3 regions of the Pedococcus aerophilus genome follow, and region 2 is predicted to be linked to each of the others. Evidence: predicted binding sites of a transcription regulator. Region 2 holds the regulator's gene; each other region holds the start of a gene.
The links. Region 2 encodes LexA, which represses DNA repair genes until DNA is damaged. Its sites were predicted from a motif close to TCGAACANNTGTTCGA; they were not measured.
Positions count from the first base shown of each region.

Region 1: ABD286_RS00285 (HNH endonuclease signature motif containing protein) is a predicted target of LexA. The motif match lies at 1,920-1,935, and genes of this name have one in related genera.
Region 3: ABD286_RS09975 (DUF222 domain-containing protein) is a predicted target of LexA. The motif match lies at 1,229-1,244, and genes of this name have one in related genera.

Region 1 is NZ_BAAARN010000001.1:60,374-63,644, reverse strand. Features, by position in the region: gene ABD286_RS00300 (RsmB/NOP family class I SAM-dependent RNA methyltransferase) at 1-283, opposite strand, end outside; gene fmt (methionyl-tRNA formyltransferase) at 280-1,230, opposite strand; gene def (peptide deformylase) at 1,233-1,778, opposite strand; gene ABD286_RS00285 (HNH endonuclease signature motif containing protein) at 1,943-3,271, shown strand, end outside.
Region 2 is NZ_BAAARN010000001.1:876,277-879,547, reverse strand. Features, by position in the region: gene ABD286_RS04045 (FdhF/YdeP family oxidoreductase) at 1-657, opposite strand, end outside; gene lexA (transcriptional repressor LexA) at 865-1,590, opposite strand; gene ABD286_RS04035 (LysM peptidoglycan-binding domain-containing protein) at 1,830-2,249, shown strand; gene ABD286_RS04030 (CHAP domain-containing protein) at 2,298-3,271, opposite strand, start outside.
Region 3 is NZ_BAAARN010000001.1:2,092,609-2,095,879, forward strand. Features, by position in the region: gene ABD286_RS09960 (acyl-CoA dehydrogenase) at 1-252, shown strand, start outside; gene ABD286_RS09965 (DUF6458 family protein) at 569-826, opposite strand; gene ABD286_RS09970 (hypothetical protein) at 938-1,114, opposite strand; gene ABD286_RS09975 (DUF222 domain-containing protein) at 1,257-2,681, shown strand; gene ABD286_RS09980 (NHL domain-containing thioredoxin family protein) at 2,656-3,271, opposite strand, start outside.

The sequences.
Region 1 (3,271 bases), 820 kb from region 2:
TCGGGAGCTCGAGGTTGGCGTAGGCCCCGTCGGCGACAGCACGCATCACCGTGTAGGCGGCGAGCCGCTGCGGGTCGCTCGTGCGGCCGCGTTCGCTCGGCTTCTGCGCCGAGCGCTCCCGCCCGCCGTGCGCGCGCTCGGGACGCTGCCGCCCCTGGGCGTTCCGTCGAGGACCAGCGGCACGACGTTCGCCGTCCCGCCCACCCGGGCCGCCGCGGCGGTTGTCGTCGGGTCGACCGCTGCGGTTGTCGTCGCGCCGGCCGCCGCCGTCGGACTCGCTCATGCCTGTGCCTCGACCATGGTGAAGGACTCTCCTCGTGCGATGCGGGTGCCGCGCGCCCAGTCGGGGGCGGCCATGTCCTTCTTGCCGTGCGGGCGCACCTGGCCGAGCAGGACCGGGGTGGTCCCGGTGCCGACCCAGACCTCACGTTTGCCCGCGACGACCTCGCCGGGGGCCAGGCCCTCGGGGGCGTCGGCGGCGGTCAGCGAGACCGGCGCCAGCTTGACCCGCTCGCCGCGAAACGTCGTCCAGGCACCCGGTGCCGGGGTACAGCCGCGGACGAGCCTGTCGACCGCGACGGCAGGCCTGTCCCACCGGACCTGCGCGTCGGCCACCTCGATCTTGGGCGCCAGCGAGACCCCCTCGGGGCTCTGCGGCACGGGTCGCAGCGAACCGTCCTCGATCCCGTCCATCGTCGCCACGAGCAGCCCGGCTCCCCCTTCGGCGAGACGACCCAGGAGGTCACCGGAGGTGTCGGTGGGACGGACGCGTTCGGTCATCACGCCATACACCGGGCCGGTGTCCAGGCCCTGCTCGATGAGGAAGGTGGACGCACCGGTCATCTCGTCGCCGGCCATGAGCGCGTGCTGGACCGGGGCCGCGCCGCGCCATGCAGGGAGCAGCGAGAAGTGCAGGTTGACCCAGCCGTGGCGGGGGACGTCGAGAGCCACGCGCGGGATGAGCGCGCCGTACGCCACGACGGGGCACACGTCGGGCTCGAGCTCGCGCAACCGCTCGAGGAAGTCCTCCTCCCCGGGCTTGCGCGGGGTGAGCACCTCGATGCCGTGCTCCTGCGCCCACTGCCGGACCGGTGACTGGGCGAGGCCACGGCCGCGCCCGGAACGGGCATCCGGTCGCGTGACGACCGCGACCACCTCGTGCTCGGAGGCATGGAGTGCGGCCAGGGCCGGGACCGCGACCTCGGGGGTACCGGCGAAGACGAGGCGCAGGCTCACAGGCTCCTGCCGAACGTCGCGTGCGGGCTGACCTTGACGGTGGGCGCGGCCTCGCCCGACCACTGGGCCTCGCGGATCGCCCGCATGGCGAGCTTGCGCTGCTCGCGGTCCATCCGGTCGATGAACAAGATGCCGTCGAGGTGGTCGGTCTCGTGCTGGATGCAGCGGGCCATGAGCTCGGAGCCCTCGATGAGGACCGGCTCCCCGAACTGGTTGAAGCCCTTGGCCACCACCCGCAGCGACCGCGGCGTCTCGAACTTCATGCCGGGGAACGACAGGCAGCCCTCCTCGCCGTCCTGCATCTCGTCGGACAGCGACAGGTCGGGGTTGACGAGGTGCCCGAGCTCGCCGTCGATCCAGTACGTGAACACGCGCAGGCCCACGCCGATCTGCGGTGCCGCAAGGCCAGCGCCGGGCGCGTCCATCATCGTGTCGGTGAGGTCCTTGACCAGCTGGCGGAGCTCACGGTCGAAGTCGACGACGGGTTCGGCGGCGGTGCGCAGCACCGGGTCACCGAAGAGGCGGATGTTCTGGATCGACACGGCGTCCAGTCTAGGTGCGACCGTATGGCGCGGCGCGCACCGCCGCAGCGGAGCTCACTTCGGTAGGGACCGCTTCGCGAATGTCGTTCTGCTGCGGGCGAACTCGCGCGCGTTGGGTGTGGACAACTCTTTCGTCATCGTTCGAACACCTGTACGATTAGGACATGTCGACCGCTCCCCTCAGCACCGTCCCCGATGCACTCGCGCCGGGCAGCTGGGGTGTGCGGAACCGGGACCTGTGGGACCGCACCGCCGCAGTCGCGGGACGGTTGAACCGGGCGCAGGCCGAGCTGGTCGACATCATCGACGAGGTCATGACCGGCAGTCACTGGGGTGAGGGCGGGTTCAAGTCCCCCGAGCACTACCTCGTCGTCCGGGCCGGGTTGGCCCCTGCCCACGCCGCCGACATCGTCGCCGTCGCACGGCGCCGCACCGAGCTGACCGACGCTGGGACTGCACTGTCTGCCGGTGAGCTCTCCCTGGACCAGGTCGCGGTCCTGGCCCGCAACGTGCCCGCGAGTCACCAGAAGTCGCTGACCCGGTTCGCCCGCGAAGCAACCGTGCCCCAGCTACGCCGTGCGGTCCGGATGCACGCCTTCCCCGCCGACCCAGCACCCGAACCGGGCGACGACGGGCCAGCAGCGACCGGCACCGCGCCAGACGCCCGCACCCTGGTGAGGGAAGAGCACGACGCCGCGAAGGCCTCGATCGCGGAGCAGCGGGCCTGTGCCCGGCCCGAGCTGACCATGACCTACGACGCTGATGGTCGGTTCCAGCTGCGGTACTCCGCGCCCGCGACTACCGGCGCCCTGGTCGAACAAGCTGTGAAGGAGGCCAAGGATGCGTTGTTCACCCGCCGCCGTGACACCGACAACGGCAAGACCGGGAGCGATGCCGCCAGCGATGGCCGTGCCGATGGCGCCGAGTCGGGCGCAGGGCTGGGCCACAGCCAGGACCCGCACGCCGGGTTGCCGACCTATGCCGACGCGCTCGAGGAGATGGCGAACCGGTCGCTGGCCTCGATCACCTCGACATCACGGGCGGCGCACTACCGGGTGTACCTGCACCTGGACACCAACGGTGCCTGGGCCACCGGCGGGCACGCGATCCCCACGCGGCTGCTGAGCCGGTTCATCAGCGATGGTGTGGTCCAACCCGTCTGGGAAACCCAAGGGCGACCGGTCTCGGTCGGGCGGTCGATGCGGATCCTGCCCGAACGCTCCCGACGCCTGGTCCTGGACCGCGACCGCGGCTGCCGGTTCCCCGGCTGCCCGACCACCAACACCGGCTTCGTCGAGATCCACCACCTGCATCCCTGGGCCGATGGCGGTGCCACTGACACGACCAACCAGATCTCGTTGTGCACCAGGCACCACGACGGCATCGACCGTGGCGACTTCCAGATCACCGGTGACCCCGACCGACCCGACGGACTGACCGTGGTCAACCGGTACGGGCTACCCATCCGCCCACCCCGACCCGCAGAGACAGCC
Region 2 (3,271 bases):
GACGTCGTCCAGGGTGACGCTGGCCTTGCCGATGCCGATCGACTCCTGCAGCGCGATGCTCGTGGACTCGTGGCACATGTTCGAGCAGTCGGGCAGGTTGTTCGTGCCGAAGGCACGCACGAACAGCTGGTAGGCGAAGGCGGCCTCGTTGGAGGTGCGACCCGAGGTGTAGAAGGTCGCCTCGTCCGGGCTGGCCAGGGAGCGCAGCTCGGCGGCGATGAGCTCGAAGGCCTCGTCCCACTCGATGGGCTCGTAGTGCGTGGCGCCGGGGCGCTTGACCATCGGGTGGGTGATCCGGCCCTGCTGGCCGAGCCAGTACTCGGAGCGGGTGTCGAGCTCGGCGATGCTGTGCTCGGCGAAGAACTCGGGGGTGGCCCGGTCGCGGGTGGCCTCCTCGGCCACGGCCTTCGCGCCGTTCTCGCAGAACTCGGCCGCGTGGCGGTGGCCCACGTCGGGGTCCGGCCAGGCGCAGCTCATGCAGTCGAAGCCCTCGGCCTGGTTGAGCTTGAGCAGGGTCTGCGCGGTGCGCTTGATCCCCATGTGGTCGATGGCCCGCTTCATCGAGACCGCCACCGCCGTGGGTCCTGCTGCGTGGTCCTTCTGGCCCTTGACCCTCAGGTCTGCCTCGGAGTAGTCGCCTTCGTCGTGCTTGGCCATCGTCGAACCTCGCTGTCGTGGTGCCGGGCCGCCCGAACTGCCCCGGGCCGCACCTTTCGTGTCGAACGTACCCACTGCCGCGCCGGACCAACCACTCGGAGCCCGTCGGAGGTGGGTGTCACGCACGGAGTGCGGTGAGAACCACTCGGAGGTCGCCACGGGGGTCGGTCCGTGGCGACCTCCGAGGGAGATCGGGGTGGGAAGGTCTCAGACGCGGCGCAGGACCGCGGTGACCTTGCCCAGGATCGTCGCGTGGTCGCCGTCGATGGGCTCGAACGCGTCGTTGTGCGGCATCAGCCACACCTTGCCGTCCTTGCGCTTGAACGTCTTGACCGTCGCCTCGTTGTCGAGCATGGCCGCGACGATGTCGCCGTTGTCGGCGGTCGGCTGCTGGCGCACGACGACCCAGTCGCCGTCGCAGATCGCGGCGTCGATCATCGACTCACCGACGACCTGCAGGAGGAAGAGCTGTCCCTCGCCGACGATCTGGCGCGGCAGCGGGAAGACGTCCTCGACGGTCTCCTCGGCGAGGATCGGCACACCGGCGGCGATCCGCCCCAGGACCGGGACGTAGGAGGCCTCCGGGCGACGGTCGTTCATGCCCGTCTCGTCGAACACCGCGGTCTCGTCCTCGACGCTCGCGCCGCCGCGGTAGCCGCGCATGTCGGCCGTCGAGTCGGGGGAGACGACCTCGATCGCCCGGGGGCGGTTGGGGTCGCGGCGCAGGAAGCCCTTGCGCTCCAACGTCGAGAGCTGGTGGGCCACCGAGCTCGGGGAGGTGAGGCCCACGGCCTCGCCGATCTCGCGCAGGCTCGGCGGGTACCCGCGGCGGTCGACCGAGTTGCGGATGACCTCGAGGACCCGTCGCTGGCGGACGGTGAGACCGTCGCCCCGATCGCGGTCGGGGAGCTCCTTGACGTTGTCCTCGCTCATGCCGGTTCCTCGTTTCCGCAGGTCAGGTGGCGTCTGCCGGTGCTGATCAATGACTGCTGGGTCGTGTGACAGGGGTGACTGTCAGTGGCCTCTGATGTGCTTGAGGCATGGACACAGCGTATGGCGTTCGAACGCCAGTACCAAACATGTGTTCGAGGCGTGTCTTGCTCGGTTCGAACAAGCGTGCTAGAAATCAACCAAGAGGCACTTCGTACAACCGTTCGAAGAGCGTCGACCAGATGACCACCACGGAGGACCAGATGAGTGCAGCAGTTGCTTGGGACATCGCCCCCGCACCCGTGCGTATGCCGGTTCGGCCGGTGCGCCCGCAGCTCGTCTCGGTGCCCACGGGTGAGGACGTCGTCATCCGTCCCGCCGCCCCGTTGCGGCTTACCCGCGCCGGACGCCTGGCCGTCACGATGACCGTCGTGGTCGTCGGCGTGGTGCTGGCGATCAGCCTGCTGTCGGGCGGTGCGTCGGCAGTGGTCATCGACCACTCCACGACGGTGCAGGCCGGCCAGACCCTCTCCGAGGTCGCGGCGACGCAGCTGCCGCAGCTGCCGATCAACGAGGCCGTCGCGCAGATCCAGATCGCCAACGACCTGGCCGGGTCCGACGTGCACGCCGGTCAGACGCTGCTCATCCCCGCCGCCGGCTGAGCCCGACACGGCGGGACGTGACCGCCGAGCGAGTCGGCACTCCTGCTCTCAGGACCCGATCACGATGTTCGGGAGCACCCTGACGGCCTTGATGTGCCGGTACCGCAGGGCTCCGGTCGTGGTGGCGTTCTTCAGCGCGACGTGGTCCACCAGCACCGGCGGAGAGAGCTCGGTGATGGGCAGGGTCGTCGAGTAGTAGGCGACGCCACCCTTCATCCGGTACTTCACACCCTTGGTGGTCGTGAGCATCGTCGTGTCGGCCGGCTGCGCGCGCATGCGGTTGTAGGCACCCCCGCTGCCGGCCTTGTCGATGGCCACCTGGTCGACGGTCGTGTACCCCTTGGTGCCCCCGACATTGGCCCACGCGGAGACGAAGATGGGTGCGCCGCCGGCCATGCGGTAGACCTCGCCGCGCTGGGCGCCCCGGATGAAGGTGCCGTCCGGGATCGTCGCCGGCAGCGAGGCCAGGGCCGTCGAGGAGATCGCCATCGTCGCCTTGGTCCCCCCGAAGGCGGTCCAGGTGGAGACGAACACCGGCGTGCGGCCGACGAGCCGGTAGACGCCGCCGTTCTCGCGCACCTTGAGGAAGCTGCCGGACTTGGGTGGCTGGTACGGCTGGTCCTTGAAGTGCAGGAAGTTGCTCGGCCAGTTGGCATCGCCGCGGGGGATCTTCATGCGCGAGGAGTACCCGCTCCACGCCGAGTCCGACACGACGATGTAGGAGGTCGTGACCTCCTCGACGTACCCGACGTGCCCGTTGGAGGGGGCGTAGTGGCTGCCGTAGTTCCACTGCGCGATCGACCCGACGGCGGGGGTCTTGTCGACGGGGATGCCGCGGTCGCGTGCGCTGGTGGCCCAGCTCCCACCGCTGCCCATGGAGCTCTGCTGCTTCACGCCGTTCTTCATCAGGCGGTACGCCGCGTAGTTGACGCAGTTGTTGCCGGTCGAGTTCACGGGATAGCCCCAGACGGACTTCCCCGCGTAGCCGGAGAACGAGATGCAGGCGATCGAGCTGGCCTTGC
Region 3 (3,271 bases), 1.2 Mb from region 2:
CAGAACACCTCGCGCCTGCTCCTCGCCGCCGGCGACCTAGTCATCGGCTGGCTCCTCCTCCGCCAGGCCGAGGTCGCGCAGAAGGCGCTCGAGTCCGGGACCGCGTCGGCCAAGGACGTCGACTTCTACCAGGGCAAGATCGCGGCGGCCTCCTTCTTCGCCCGCACGATCCTGCCGAAGATCGCCGCCGAGCGGGCGATCGCCGAGGCGACCGACAACGCCCTCATGGACGTGCCCGAGTCGGCCTTCTGACCGACGGGCCCCGAGAGGGCCCCACCGGGAGCGGACGGGTATGCCGCCCGCTCCCGGCGCGCACGAAGGGCTGGCCTCCCCCTGCGGATGCCAGCCCTTCGTCGTCCCCACGACCGTGGTTGCGACCCCCATGTGCAGGCAACCACAGCCTCTGAACATGGATTCGGCGCCCGAGGCGGACCGGATTGGTCGGTGCGCACACTTTCTGAGGGCCGGTGATGAGGGGCCGGGGCGGACACGACTGAGGGCGGCCCGCGTCGGGCCGCCCTCAGTCGTCGTAGTGGTGCTGCAGTGGCGCTGTGGTGGCGCCGCGCTCTCAGCGGTCGCGGTCGACATCCACCTCGTCGACGCGGGTTCCCGTGGCGGGGTCGGTGTGGCTGACGCGACGGGCGGAGTAGCCGCCACCAGTCGTGGTGCGGCGCGTGACGACGAGGGACAGCAGGATGGCGAGAACGCCGGCAGCCATGCAGATCCACCCGATCATGCCGAGGTTGACGGCGTCGACGGAGGCATTGAGGGCGAACGTCAGGACGGCGCCGACGACGATGAGGAAGATGCCCAGTCCGATGTACATGCTCACTCCTGGAGAGGTCGCGGGTGCAGGCTGACCCGGTGGCACGACTGTAGACCCGGTGCAGTTGACCTGCAGGAATGGCGCGCAGGAACAGCCGAACGCCCGATCCCGTCAAGAGCCGCCGAAGCCTCCGGATGTGCCACCGCCACCGCCGGGGATCCGGTGCTCCTCAGCAGAACGCCCCTCGTAGGTGTTGCCGCCCTTCTTCCCGAACGACGCTCCCCGGCGGTTCATCAGGTACGCGAGCACCGCGATCACGATCACCAGCAGCACGATGAGCTTCAGCATCGCTACACCTCTCTCCAGCTTGGGCGCAGGCACCGACCGGGGCCTCCACCTCGAGAGTAGGCCTCTCCCGCCGCAGTCAGGCCAATCGGATTCCCCCTGTTCAACCCTTGTCGTTCGAACACCCGTTCGAATAGAATAGGGCATGGTCGCAGACGCTGCTCTTGGGATCGTCCCGGTGGGGACGGTTCAGGTGCTGCGTGAGATCGGCGCACTGGTGGATCGAGTGCAGACCGGGGACGTGGTCGGTGGTGCCGCGGCGGGCGTGGCGCTGGGTGAAGTGGACCGGGTGATCGCGCGGTTGCAGGCGGTGCGGTTGGCGTTGCTGGCCGAGGCGGACCGGTCCCAGGTTGCGGTGGGCGCGGGGTTGACGGGGACGTCGGCGTGGTTGGCGGCCAGGACCAGGCGTGAGGGTGGCCAGGCGGCGCGGGACGTGCGGTTGGCCACGGCCCTGGACGACGGGTTGCCCGCGACACGGGAGGCGTTGGCAGCCGGTGACCTCTCGACCGAGCACGCGCAGGTCATCGCCACGGCCACTGCGGCATTGCCGGCGGATGTGTCCTGGTCCGACCGTGCGCTCATCGAGACACAGTTGGTGCGCCGAGCCCGGCTGGTCGACCCCGGGACATTGCGCCGCGAAGGACGCCGGGCGCTGGCCATCGCGCAGCGGACCCGCGCCGAGGTCGACGCGCACGAGGACACGGTGCTGCGGTCCGAGGAGGACGCCGCGTTGGCCAGGACGCGGTTGACGTGGCACCACAACGGTGATGGCACCACGACGGGTCACTTCACGGTCCTGACGTTGGCGGCCTCAATCCTGGCCAAGGCCGTGCAGCAGATCGCCCCACCCCGACGGTTCGCCCACCGAGCAGCCACCGCCGCCAAGACCGCGGGCGGCGCCATGGGCGCCGCGACCTCGGTTGGCGTGGCGGGACCGGTCGGCGGCAGCAGCGCCTCGGGTGCCGCGGCTTGTGGTGTTCGAGAGGCGACGTGGGAGGCGTTCCGGGCCGCGGACGGGGACTGGGCCCACCGGTACGGTGCCGCGTTCGTCGAGCTGCTCGAGCACCTGCCCACCGACACCCTGTCCGGCAAGGTCGCCGCGACCGTGGTCGTCACGATGGACCTGGACCAGCTCCGGGCCGGGGTCGGCGCAGCCCACCTCGACACCGGCCACGACCTGTCCGCCGGACAAGCGCGCAGGTTGGCGTGCAACGCCGGGATCGTGCCCGCCGTCCTGGGCGGCCGGTCGGTGCCGTTGGACCTCGGACGACAGGAACGGTTCTTCACCGGGGCCCAACGCACCGCCCTGGCCACGACCTACGACACCTGCGCCGCGACCGGGTGCGACCGGCCCTATGCCTGGTCCGAGCGCACCACCAGGACCCGTGGTCCAAGGGAGGGCGCACCGACCTGGCCGACGCGGTCCCGTTGTGCGTATACCACCACCGACGAGCCCACGACCCGACCTTCACCCACCACATCGACACCACACCGACCGGGAAGAAGACCGTCACCTACACCCGGCGCACGTAGCTGGGCGGTGTTCAGGTGCCGCGGAGGTCGAGGGTGAGCTCGGCGGGGGCGTCGTCGACGAGGACGACAGGGATGCCCCAGTCCTGCTGGTAGAGGTGGCAGGCAGCATGCTCGGGCACCTCGCCGGTGACGGGGTCGCCGTCGCAGGAGGCTGCCTGCACCGAGATGTGCAGGACGCCGTCGCCGACCGAGGGGTCGAGGTCCAGGATGCGGGTCAGGCCTTGGGCACTGCCGCCGCCGGAGCGCAGCAGGTGCTCAGGAGTCGCCGAGACCATGAGCCGTGTCGGGTCGCCCCAGCGGTGGTCGAGCTTCTGGCCCGTCGGCGGGAAGAAGGTGACCTCGAGCCGTACCTCGCCCGCCGCGATGCTGGTCCGGGGCCGCTGCGTCTGGCGGGCGAGCCCGTCGACCCGGGTCGCCCGGTCGGGCAGGGGCACCCGCACGAGCTGGTGGGCCGCGGACTCCACGACGACGAGCTGGGTCGACGACGATCCGGTGCGGTCCTCTCCAGAGGGACCGGAGGTCTCGACCACGGCGTCGGACGGCTCGCGCAGGCCGCTGGCGAGGGTGCTGACCTCACGCGTGACCGGGTCGAACCGGCGGATGGCACCGTTGTAGGTGTCGGAGATC